Regions from separate parts of the Streptomyces sp. NPDC053665 genome, predicted to be linked through region 2. Evidence: riboswitches for the same ligand, from Rfam matches in the RefSeq annotation. Region 2 holds a riboswitch; the other holds the start of a gene.
What was found. Region 2 has a riboswitch for glycine ahead of gcvT (glycine cleavage system aminomethyltransferase GcvT). Riboswitches for the same ligand answer to the same signal wherever they lie in the genome.

Region 1 (5,230 bases), on a different contig from region 2:
AGGCGTGCTCCCACGCGCCGGCGAGGGCACCGGCGGTGTGCGGGGCACCGCGCAGCGGGTTGTCCTCCGCGGGCCAGGCGCCGGAGCCGACCTTCTCGATCTCCGCGCGGATGGCGATCATCGCCTCGCAGAACCGGTCGAGCTCGGCCAGGTCCTCCGACTCGGTCGGCTCGATCATCAGCGTCCCGGCCACGGGGAACGACATCGTCGGCGCGTGGAAGCCGTAGTCGATCAGCCGCTTGGCCACGTCGTCGACGCTCACACCGGTCGCCTTGGTCAGCGGACGCAGGTCGATGATGCACTCGTGCGCCACGAGCCCGCCCGGGCCGGTGTAGAGCACCGGGTAGTGCGGCTCCAGCCGCTTGGCGATGTAGTTGGCGCTGAGGACGGCCACCTGCGTGGCGCGCTTCAGCCCCTCACCGCCCATGAGCCGGACGTAGGCCCACGAGATGGGCAGGATGCCGGCCGAGCCCCAGGGAGCCGCCGAGATGGGTCCGACGCCCGTCTCGGGACCGGCCTCGGGCTGGAGCGGGTGGTTCGGCAGGTACGGCGCGAGGTGCTCGCGCACCGCCACCGGGCCGACGCCCGGACCGCCGCCGCCGTGCGGGATGCAGAACGTCTTGTGCAGGTTCAGGTGCGAGACGTCGCCGCCGAAGTGCCCGGGCTTGGCGAGGCCGACGAGCGCGTTGAGGTTGGCCCCGTCGACGTAGACCTGGCCGCCCGCCTCGTGCACCTGCGCGCAGATGTCGGCGACGTGCTCCTCGAACACCCCGTGGGTGGACGGGTAGGTGATCATGAGCACGGCCAGCTGGTCGCGGTACTGCTCGATCTTCGCCCGCAGGTCCTCGACGTCGATCTCGCCGTCCTCGGCGGTCTTCACGACGACGACCTTCATGCCGGCCATCACGGCGCTGGCCGCGTTGGTGCCGTGCGCGGACGACGGGATCAGGCAGATGGTGCGCTGCTCGTCGCCGTTGGCGCGGTGGTAGCCGCGGACGGCGAGCAGACCGGCCAGCTCGCCCTGCGAACCGGCGTTGGGCTGCAGGGAGACCTTGTCGTAGCCGGTGACCTCGGCGAGGCGGTCCTCGAGCTCGTGGATGAGGGTGAGGTACCCCGCGGCCTGCTCGGCGGGAGCGAAGGGGTGCAGCTGCCCGAACTCGGGCCAGGTGACCGGCTCCATCTCCGTGGTCGCGTTGAGCTTCATGGTGCAGGAGCCCAGCGGGATCATGCCGCGGTCGAGCGCGTAGTCCCGGTCGGCCAGCTTGCGCAGGTAGCGCAGCATGGCCGTTTCCGAGCGGTGCTGGTGGAAGACGGGGTGGGTCAGGTAGTCGTCGGTGCGCAGCACGGCGGCCGGGAGGACGTCCTCGGCGGCGGCGTCCAGGGTCTCCACACTGCCCTCGACGCCGAAGGCCGCCCAAACGGCGCGCAGCTGGGCGCGGGTGGTGGTCTCGTCGCAGGCGACGGAGACGTGGTCGGCGTCGACGAGGCGCAGGTTGACCCCGTTGTCCCGGGCGGCGGCCACGACGTCGGCGGCCCGGCCCTCGACCCGCGCGGTCACGGTGTCGAAGTACGAGCCGTGCACGACCTCGACGCCGCCGTTCGCGAGCCCGGCGGCGAGGACGGTGGCGTACCGGTGGGTGCGCTGCGCGATGCCCTTGAGGCCGTCGGGGCCGTGGTAGACGGCGTACATGCCGGCCATGACGGCGAGCAGCACCTGCGCGGTGCAGATGTTGCTGGTGGCCTTCTCCCGGCGGATGTGCTGCTCACGGGTCTGCAGCGCCAGCCGGTAGGCCCGGTTCCCGTCGACGTCGACGGACACGCCGACGAGCCGCCCGGGCAGGCTGCGCGCCATCTTGTCCTGGACGGCCATGTAGCCGGCGTGCGGACCGCCGAAGCCCATGGGGACGCCGAAGCGCTGCGTCGTGCCGACCGCGATGTCCGCACCGAGCTCGCCCGGGGACTTCAGCAGCGTCAGCGCGAGCAGGTCGGCGGCGACGGTGACGAGGGCCCCGAGCTCGTGCGCCTGGTCGATGACGAGCTTGATGTCCCGCACGGCTCCGGAGGCACCCGGGTACTGGATCAGTACGCCGTTGATCTCGCGTTCGGCGATCTCGGCGGGGATGCCGTCACCGAGGTCGGCCACGACGACCTCGACCCCGGCCGGTTCGGCCCGGGTCTCGATGACCGCGATGGTCTGCGGCAGCGCGTCCGCGTCGACCAGGAACAGGCCCTTCTTGTTCTTGCCCAGGCGCCGCGACAGGGCCATGGCCTCGGCGGCCGCGGTGCCCTCGTCGAGCAGCGAGGCGCCCGAGGTCGGCAGTCCGGTCAGGTCGGCGACCATGGTCTGGAAGTTCAGCAGCGCCTCGAGCCGGCCCTGCGAGATCTCCGGCTGGTACGGCGTGTAGGCCGTGTACCAGGACGGGTTCTCCATGACGTTGCGCAGCACGACGGGCGGCGTGTGGGTGCCGTAGTAGCCCAGGCCGATCATCGAACCGAGGACCTGGTTGCGGTCGGCGAGGGAACGCAGCTCGGCGATCACCTCGGCCTCGCTGCGGGCGCCCGGCAGGTCCAGCGCCTCGGCGCTCTTGATCACGGCCGGGACCGCGGCGGCCGTCAGCTCGTCCAGCGAGCCGTAGCCGACGTGGGCCAGCATCTTGGCACAGGCCTCGTGGTCGGGCCCGATGTGACGCTGCTCGAAGGGAACTGCCTCTTCGAGTTCGGAGAGCGGAATGCGGTGGGCGGTCATTGCGGAGGCCTCCTGGTCTGACGCGACCTGCGAGGGGCACCACGGCGCGGGTACCCGGACGGCCTCCCCCTCTGTCATCTCAACCTGAGAGCTTCACCGGATCGCCCGAAGGCGTCCGGTTTTCACCGTCGGTGAGAGCGGAAGCCGTCGACACCCGCCCTGCTTTCCAGAGTGACCTCGTCCGTGCGGTACGTGTGCCTGAGAGATTCCGGGGAGGATTTGCTCCTTCGGCGCCTCCGATGGTGTCTGGAGGACTCTCCCGCACGGGGTCAGCAGCCGCTGTCAGCGTACCAGCGAGGTCAACGCACGAGCCTTCGAGTGGCCGCATCCCCGCTTGTACCGTTTTGTTAGGTCTACAGGTGACTTGCGACCATGTGGAGGGCCCGTGCGTACCGACATCGATCCGCGCAGTCTGATCGGCCGCAAGGCGTTCGACCGCAACGGCACCAGGATCGGCACCATCGACGAGGTGTACCTCGACGACGCCACGGGCGAGCCGGAGTGGGCGGCGATACGCACCGGTCTGTTCAGCAGGGACGCGTTCGTCCCGCTCGAGCCCAGCGAGCTGATCGAGGGCGCGCTGCACGTGCCCTTCGAACGCGCCCTCATCAAGGACGCCCCCGACTTCGGCGTGGGCCGCCACCTCTCCCCGGAGCAGGAACTCCAGCTCTACCACCACTACGGTCTGGACATCGCCGCCCCGCCCCCGCTCCCGGACCGCGACTTCGGCAGGCTGGCGGGCACGGACGAGACGAAGGCCTGAGCAGCGCCCGGCCCGGGCAGCGCCCCGGGCCCGCCGCCCTACGCCCGCACGGCCCCGGACGGCCGGCCCTCCGGCCCGGCAGCCGCACAGCCCTCCCCCGCGGCCGCTCCCCCGCACTCCTCGCCGTCCCGCACCGGCGCGGCCCCGCCACCCTCGGGTCCGCATAACACCAGCGGCAGCGGATCCGCCGGCTCCAGCAGGGGGTCGTCGACACGGAAGGTGCGCACCCGCCCCGGCCCCGAGTCGGGCGTCTCGAACCGGACGGTGACCCGCCCCAGGCCGCTGCCCTGCACCCACCCGTGCCCGAACTCGGCGTGACGCACGTCGTGCCCGGCGGGCCAGCGCCGCTCGGCCGGCGACGGCGGCTGCTCCTCGGCCGGTACGGCGGCACGCTCCTCGGCCGGTCCGTCCGTCTCCGCCCGCTCCCCGGCCGCCTGCGCGAACAGGTCCTCCTGCGTGTAGTCGGCGAGACCGGTGACGCCCACTCCGAGCAGCCGCACTCCGCCCGTGGTGTCGACGGAGTCCAGCAGCCGGGCCGCCGCCTCCCTGACCACCGCCGGGTCGTCCGTGGGGCCGCGCAGCGTCTCGGAGCGGGTGAGGGTCGAGAAGTCGTAGCGCCGCACCTTCAGCACGATGGTCCGTCCCGACAGCCCGGCTCCCCGCAGTCTGCGCACGCACCGGTCGGCGAGCCGCTGCACCTCCAGGCCCACCCTGGTCCGGTCGTGGATGTCCACGTCGTAGGTGTCCTCCACGGACACCGACTTGGCCTCCCGCTCGGCGACCACGGGCCGGTCGTCCCGGGCGAGGGCCATGGCGTACAGGCCGTGCCCATGGGCCTTCCCCAGCAGCCGGACCAGTTCGTCCTCACCCGCCTCGACGATCTCCCCGACCGTGGTGATGCCGGCCCGCCGCAGGTGGTCGCCGGTCGCCGGGCCCACCCCCGGCAGGATCCGCACGGACATCGGGCCGAGCATCGCCCGCTCGGTCCCCGGCTCGATCACCACCAGGCCGTCCGGCTTGGCCTGCTCGGAGGCGATCTTCGCGAGCATCTTCGAGGCGGCCAGCCCCACCGACCCGGTGAGGCCCGTGGCGGCGCGGATGTCGGCCCGCAGCTGCGCCCCGACCAGCCGCGCGGAGCGCTCGTCCCAGGCCCTTCCCCCGGCCTCCAGATCGACGAACGCCTCGTCCAGGCTCAGGGGCTCCACGAGCGGCGACAGGGCCCGCAGCAGCTCCATGGCCCGCTCGCTGATGGAGCGGTAGAACATGAAGCGCGGCACGAGATAGGCGGCGTGGGGCGCCAGCCGCCGGGCCTGCCCCATGGGCATCGCCGAATGCACCCCGAAGACCCGGGCCTCGTACGAGGCGGTCGCCACGACGCCCCGGGGTCCCAGCCCGCCCACGACCACGGCCTTCCCGCGCAGACTCGGTTTGGATGCCTGCTCCACCGAGGCGAAGAAGGCATCCATGTCGAGATGCAGGATCGTGGGCGCGGTTCTCACATCTCCGATGCTGCCCTACCGCACTGACAATGCCCTGCCCAGGCGCCCCGGAGGCCCGGGACCGCTCAGACCGCGCGGTTGCGCCGCCGGGCCAGCTCGTCCGCCGGGTTGGAGCCGATCAGCGTCTCCCCAGTGTCGACGCGCTCCCCGTGCAGCTGGGACAGGGCGCTCTCCACGTCCCGCCACACGACGCCCACGGCGATCCCGAAGACCCCCTGGCCC
Region 2 (5,230 bases):
TGCTCGCCGAGCAGGTTCAGCCGGCCGCCGGTCCTGATCGCCTCCACCCGCTCGTCGGCGGTCTCCACGTCCACCGTGCGCGGGGAGTCGCCCTCCAGGCCGAGCAGGACCGCCTTGGGCGTGCCGTGGCCGTGGCCGGTGGCGCCGAGCGAGCCGTACAGCTCCGCGCGGACCGAGGTCACGGACTCGAGGAGCTCCTCGTTGCGCAGCCGCCGGACGAACAGGCCGGCCGCGCGCATCGGGCCGACGGTGTGCGAGCTGGACGGGCCGATGCCGATCGAGAACAGGTCGAAGACCGAGATGGCCACGGGGGAACTCCTGACTACGGGGGTGGTGCCAAGGGGGTGGGCGCCGCGCCCGCTTGTGGCCGGCGCGGCGCCCGAAAGGTTTCTTCGTTACTTGTTCAGACCCGGGTACAGCGGGTGCCGGTCGGCCAGGGCCTTCACCCGGGCCTTGAGGGCCTCCGCGTCGTACGACGGCTTCAGCGCCTCGGCGATGACGTCGGCGACCTCGGTGAAGGCCTCGGCGTCGAAGCCGCGGGTGGCCAGGGCCGGGGTGCCGATCCGCAGACCGGACGTCACCATCGGCGGACGCGGGTCGTTCGGGATCGCGTTGCGGTTGACGGTGATGCCGATCTCGTGGAGCCGGTCCTCGGCCTGCTGCCCGTCCAGCTCGGAGTCGCGCAGGTCGACCAGGACCAGGTGCACGTCCGTGCCGCCGGACAGGACGTCCACGCCCACGGCCCGGACGTCGTCCTTCACCAGACGCTCGGCCAGGATGCGGGCACCCTCCAGCGTACGGCGCTGGCGCTCCTTGAAGTCGTCCGAGGCGGCGACCTTGAAGGCGACGGCCTTGGCGGCGACCACGTGCTCCAGGGGGCCACCCTGCTGACCGGGGAAGACGGCGGAGTTGATCTTCTTGGCCAGCTCGGCCGTGGAGAGGATCACACCGCCGCGCGGGCCGCCGAGGGTCTTGTGCGTCGTGGTGGTGACCACGTGCGCGTGCGGCACCGGGTTGGGGTGCAGCCCGGCCGCGACCAGCCCGGCGAAGTGCGCCATGTCGACCATCAGGTACGCGCCGACCTCGTCCGCGATCCGGCGGAACTCGGCGAAGTCCAGCCGGCGCGGGTAGGCCGACCAGCCGGCCACGATCAGCTTCGGCCGGGACTCCTTGGCCAGCCGCTCGACCTCGGCCATGTCGACCCGGCCGTCGTCGCCCACGTGGTAGGCGACGACGTCGTAGAGCTTGCCGGAGAAGTTGATCTTCATGCCGTGGGTCAGGTGACCGCCGTGGGCGAGGTTCAGGCCCATGATGGTGTCGCCCGGCTTGAGCAGCGCGAACATGGCGGCCGCGTTGGCCTGGGCGCCGGAGTGCGGCTGCACGTTGGCGTGCTCGGCGCCGAACAGCTCCTTCACGCGGTCGATCGCGATCTGCTCGACCACGTCGACGTGCTCGCAGCCGCCGTAGTAGCGGCGGCCCGGGTAGCCCTCGGCGTACTTGTTGGTCAGGACCGAGCCCTGCGCCTCCATGACCGCGACCGGGGCGAAGTTCTCCGAGGCGATCATCTCGAGCGTGGACTGCTGACGGTGCAGCTCGGCGTCGACCGCGGCGGCCACGGCCGGGTCGAGCTCGTGCAGGGGGGTGTTCAGGACGGACATACGGCTACGACTCCTCAGCCGGCGGAGAACGCGGTGTACTCGTCGGCGGAGAGCAGGTCGCCCGGCTCGTCCGTGACGCGCACCTTGAACAGCCAGCCGCCCTCGAAGGGGGCCGAGTTCACCAGCGAGGGGTCGTTCACGACGTCCTCGTTGACCTCGGTGATCTCACCGGAGACCGGCGAGTACAGGTCGGACACCGACTTGGTCGACTCCAGTTCGCCGCAGGTCTCGCCCGCGGACACCGTGTCACCGACCTCGGGGAGCTGGACGAAGACCACGTCGCCGAGCGCGTTGGCCGCGTGCTCCGTGATGCCGACCGTCGACACGCCGTCCTCGGCGGCCGACAGCCACTCGTGCTCCTTGCTGTAGCGCAGCTGCTGGGGGTTGCTCATGGCCTGAATTCTCCTGTACGCGCGGGAGTGCTGTGAAAAAGGGGGACGGGAGACTGCTGGTGAACCGGGTGACGGTGGCCGGGCCGCACAGGCGGCCCACGGCCAGTGTCTACTTCTGCCGCTTGTAGAACGGCAGCGCCACGACCTCGTACGGCTCGTGACTGCCCCGGATGTCCACACCCACGCCGGGCGTGCCGGGCGCGGCGTGCGCGGCGTCGACGTAGGCCATGGCGATCGGCTTGCCCAGGGTGGGGGAGGGGGCGCCGGAGGTGACCTCGCCGATCACCTCGCCGCCCGCGACCACGGCGTATCCGGCGCGGGGGACGCGGCGGCCCTCGGCGACCAGGCCGACGAGCACGCGCGGCGGGTTCTGCTCGGCCCGGGCGGCGGCCTCGCGCAGGGCCTCGCGGCCCACGAAGTCGCCCTCCTTCTCGAACTTCACCACGCGGCCGAGACCGGCGTCGAAGGGCGTCAGGGAGGTGGTCAGCTCGTGCCCGTACAGCGGCATGCCCGCCTCCAGGCGGAGCGTGTCACGGCAGGACAGGCCGCAGGGGACCAGGCCAGCGCCCTCGCCGGCCTCGGTCAGCGCCTGCCACAGCTCGACGGCGTGCTCCGGCTTCACGAACAGCTCGAAGCCGTCCTCGCCGGTGTAGCCGGTGCGGGCGATCAGGGCGGGGACCCCGGCGACGGTGCCCGGCAGACCGGCGTAGTACTTCAGCCCGTCGAGGTCCGCGTCGGTCAGGGACTTCAGGATCCCGGGGGACTCAGGGCCCTGGACGGCGATCAGCGCGTAGGCGTCCCGGTCGTCGCGCACCTCGGCGTCGAAGCCGGCGGCGCGCTCGGTCAGCGCGTCCAGGACGGCCTGGGCGTTCGAGGCGTTGGCGACGACCATGAACTCGGTCTCGCCCAGCCGGTAGACGATCAGGTCGTCGAGGATGCCGCCGTCGGCCCGGCAGATCATCGTGTAGCGGGCGCGGCCCGGCTTCACACCGCCGATGTTGCCCACCAGGGCGTGGTCGAGGAGGGCGGCGGCCTGCGGGCCGGTGACGGTGATCTCGCCCATGTGGGAGAGGTCGAACAGCCCGGCCCTGGTGCGCACGGCGAGGTGCTCGTCGCGCTCGGAGCCGTAGCGCAGGGGCATGTCCCAGCCGGCGAAGTCGGTCATCGTCGCGCCGAGCGAACGATGCAGGGCATCGAGCGCGGTGTGACGGAGTTCTCCTGTACTGCTCACGGTCGGTCGTCTCCCAAGGCGATGACGGGGGCGAGGTCGTTCCTCCCCATCTGTCATCGGAACCTGAGAGGTTCGCCATGACCGCGCCGGTCCATGGCTTGCACCTTGGGTGGGACCGCCCTGGCAGCGGCCCGCTTTTCAGATGTGCCTCGCCCGCGCGGTAACGGGGCCTGAGAGATTCAAGGGAGGGACTTGCTCCTTCGGCGCCCCAGCGTCAGCGGTGCTGGGAACTCTCCCGCGCGGATTCAAACGGCCGGTATGCAGTTGGCGCGCACATCATTGCACGCATCCTTCCGGCGCGGCAGGGGGACCTTTCTCAGCAAGTGCGCCGTCCCGCGCGCCGGGCCCGGAGAGCTGTGGCAGCCCTGTTGCAGGAACCGGACCGAAATGAGAGGCCTGCGGCATTACCTTCTCTTTACACTCGGCGGGGACGGTACCGGCGTACCTGGCTCCAGGGGAGGACGATCACGGTGAACAGGACCAGGGCGTACGCCGCGACCACGGGCATCGCGTTGCCCGGGCAGCCGGCGGTGCCGGCCCGGGCGGCCCGGGGCCCGGTGCCGGCGCCCACCGTCCGTGACCTGCGCGAGCGCGCCGGGCGCGGTCCCCGCACGCTGGTGTTCGGCTCCCGCGACGTCGTCGTGGTCACCGGGCTGCCCGGCAGCGGCAAGTCCACGCTGATGCGGCGCGCCGTCCCGGGCCGGCGCGTCGACTCCCAGGACGCCCGCGACCGCTGGGAGCGCCGCGTGCCCCGCTTCCTGCCCTACGGGGTCTACCGCCCGCTGGTCCGCCTCTCCCACTACGCCGGGCTGCGCCGCGCCCTGCGCACCGGCGAAGGACTCGTGGTGCACGACTGCGGCACCCAGGCGTGGGTGCGCCGCTGGATCGCCCGCGAGGCACGCCGCCGGGGCGGCGCCCTGCACCTGCTCCTCCTCGACGTCACGCCGCAGCAGGCCCTGGCCGGCCAGCGCGACCGGGGCCGCGGCGTCTCCCGCTACGCCTTCCGCCGCCACCGCGCGGCCACGGACCGCCTGCTGCGCGCGGTGGAGCACGGCCGCCTCCCACGAGGCTGCGCCTCGGCCACCCTGACCGACCGCACCACAGCGGCAACCCTCCACCGCATCACCTTCACCCCCTGACCCCCAGCCCCCTCCCGCCCTTCAGGGGCGCGGGGAACTGCACGAGCAACCCCCGACAACCCGCACCCACCCACCGGCCCCCGCCTTCCAGGGGCGCGGGGAACGGCGCGACCAGCCCCCGACAACCCGCACCCACCCACCGGCCCTGGCCCTCCAGGGGCGCGGGGAACGGCGCGACCAGCCCCCGACAACCCGCACCCACCCACCGGCCCTGGCCCTCTAGGGGCGCGGGGAACTGCGCGACCAGCCCCCGACAACCCGCAGCCGACCACCGAGCCTGCCCGCACGCACGGTCACCCGACCCACCCCGACCCGGCCCGTCCCCCCGGGTGGGACAACCGACCCCGGTCACCCCCGCGCTCTTGCCCCCCCCGGGGCACACACCCACCCCCAACCGCCCCACCCCCGGAGGGCCCCGCACGGAGATCCCCCAAACCGTTAGCCTGCTGACGGCACTGGCAGTGGCTCGAGGCAGGCGGTAGGACATGGACGTTCCGGCGGAGTTCCCAGCCGGCTTCCCGGCGCACACGCAGACCCATCCGACCGGAGGATGGCCCGGCAACGAGCTGGAGGAGGTCCTCTCGGCCTCCCTGGGCGCCGGACCCGCGGCCGGCGGCCGGATCGTCGAGGTGCTCGGGCGGAGCTTCGTCTGGGTCCCGCTGCCCAACGGCGGCGGCCCGCACAGCGGCCCCCTCGACCTGCCGGCCGTCGAGATCGACGGCCAGGCGTACGTGCCCGTGTTCAGCTCGGAGGAGCAGTTCCGCCTCGCCGCCGGCGCGCACATGTCGTACACGATCGCCCCCGCCGTGG

Region 1: another riboswitch for glycine. It lies ahead of gcvP (aminomethyl-transferring glycine dehydrogenase); the one in region 2 lies ahead of gcvT (glycine cleavage system aminomethyltransferase GcvT).

What each region holds. Positions count from the first base shown of each region.
Region 1 is NZ_JBVJKK010000006.1:536,258-541,487, forward strand. Features, by position in the region: gene gcvP (aminomethyl-transferring glycine dehydrogenase) at 1-2,746, opposite strand, end outside; glycine riboswitch at 2,923-3,018, opposite strand; gene ACZ6ZN_RS25770 (PRC-barrel domain-containing protein) at 3,132-3,509, shown strand; partial or broken gene ACZ6ZN_RS25775 (DNA polymerase IV) at 3,425-5,008, opposite strand; gene ACZ6ZN_RS25780 (MerR family transcriptional regulator) at 5,074-5,230, opposite strand, start outside.
Region 2 is NZ_JBVJKK010000012.1:25,951-31,180, forward strand. Features, by position in the region: gene ACZ6ZN_RS32385 (L-serine ammonia-lyase) at 1-308, opposite strand, end outside; gene glyA (serine hydroxymethyltransferase) at 396-1,658, opposite strand; gene gcvH (glycine cleavage system protein GcvH) at 1,673-2,050, opposite strand; gene gcvT (glycine cleavage system aminomethyltransferase GcvT) at 2,160-3,281, opposite strand; glycine riboswitch at 3,322-3,429, opposite strand; glycine riboswitch at 3,430-3,529, opposite strand; gene ACZ6ZN_RS32405 (AAA family ATPase) at 3,752-4,420, shown strand; gene ACZ6ZN_RS32410 (enhanced serine sensitivity protein SseB) at 4,906-5,230, shown strand, end outside.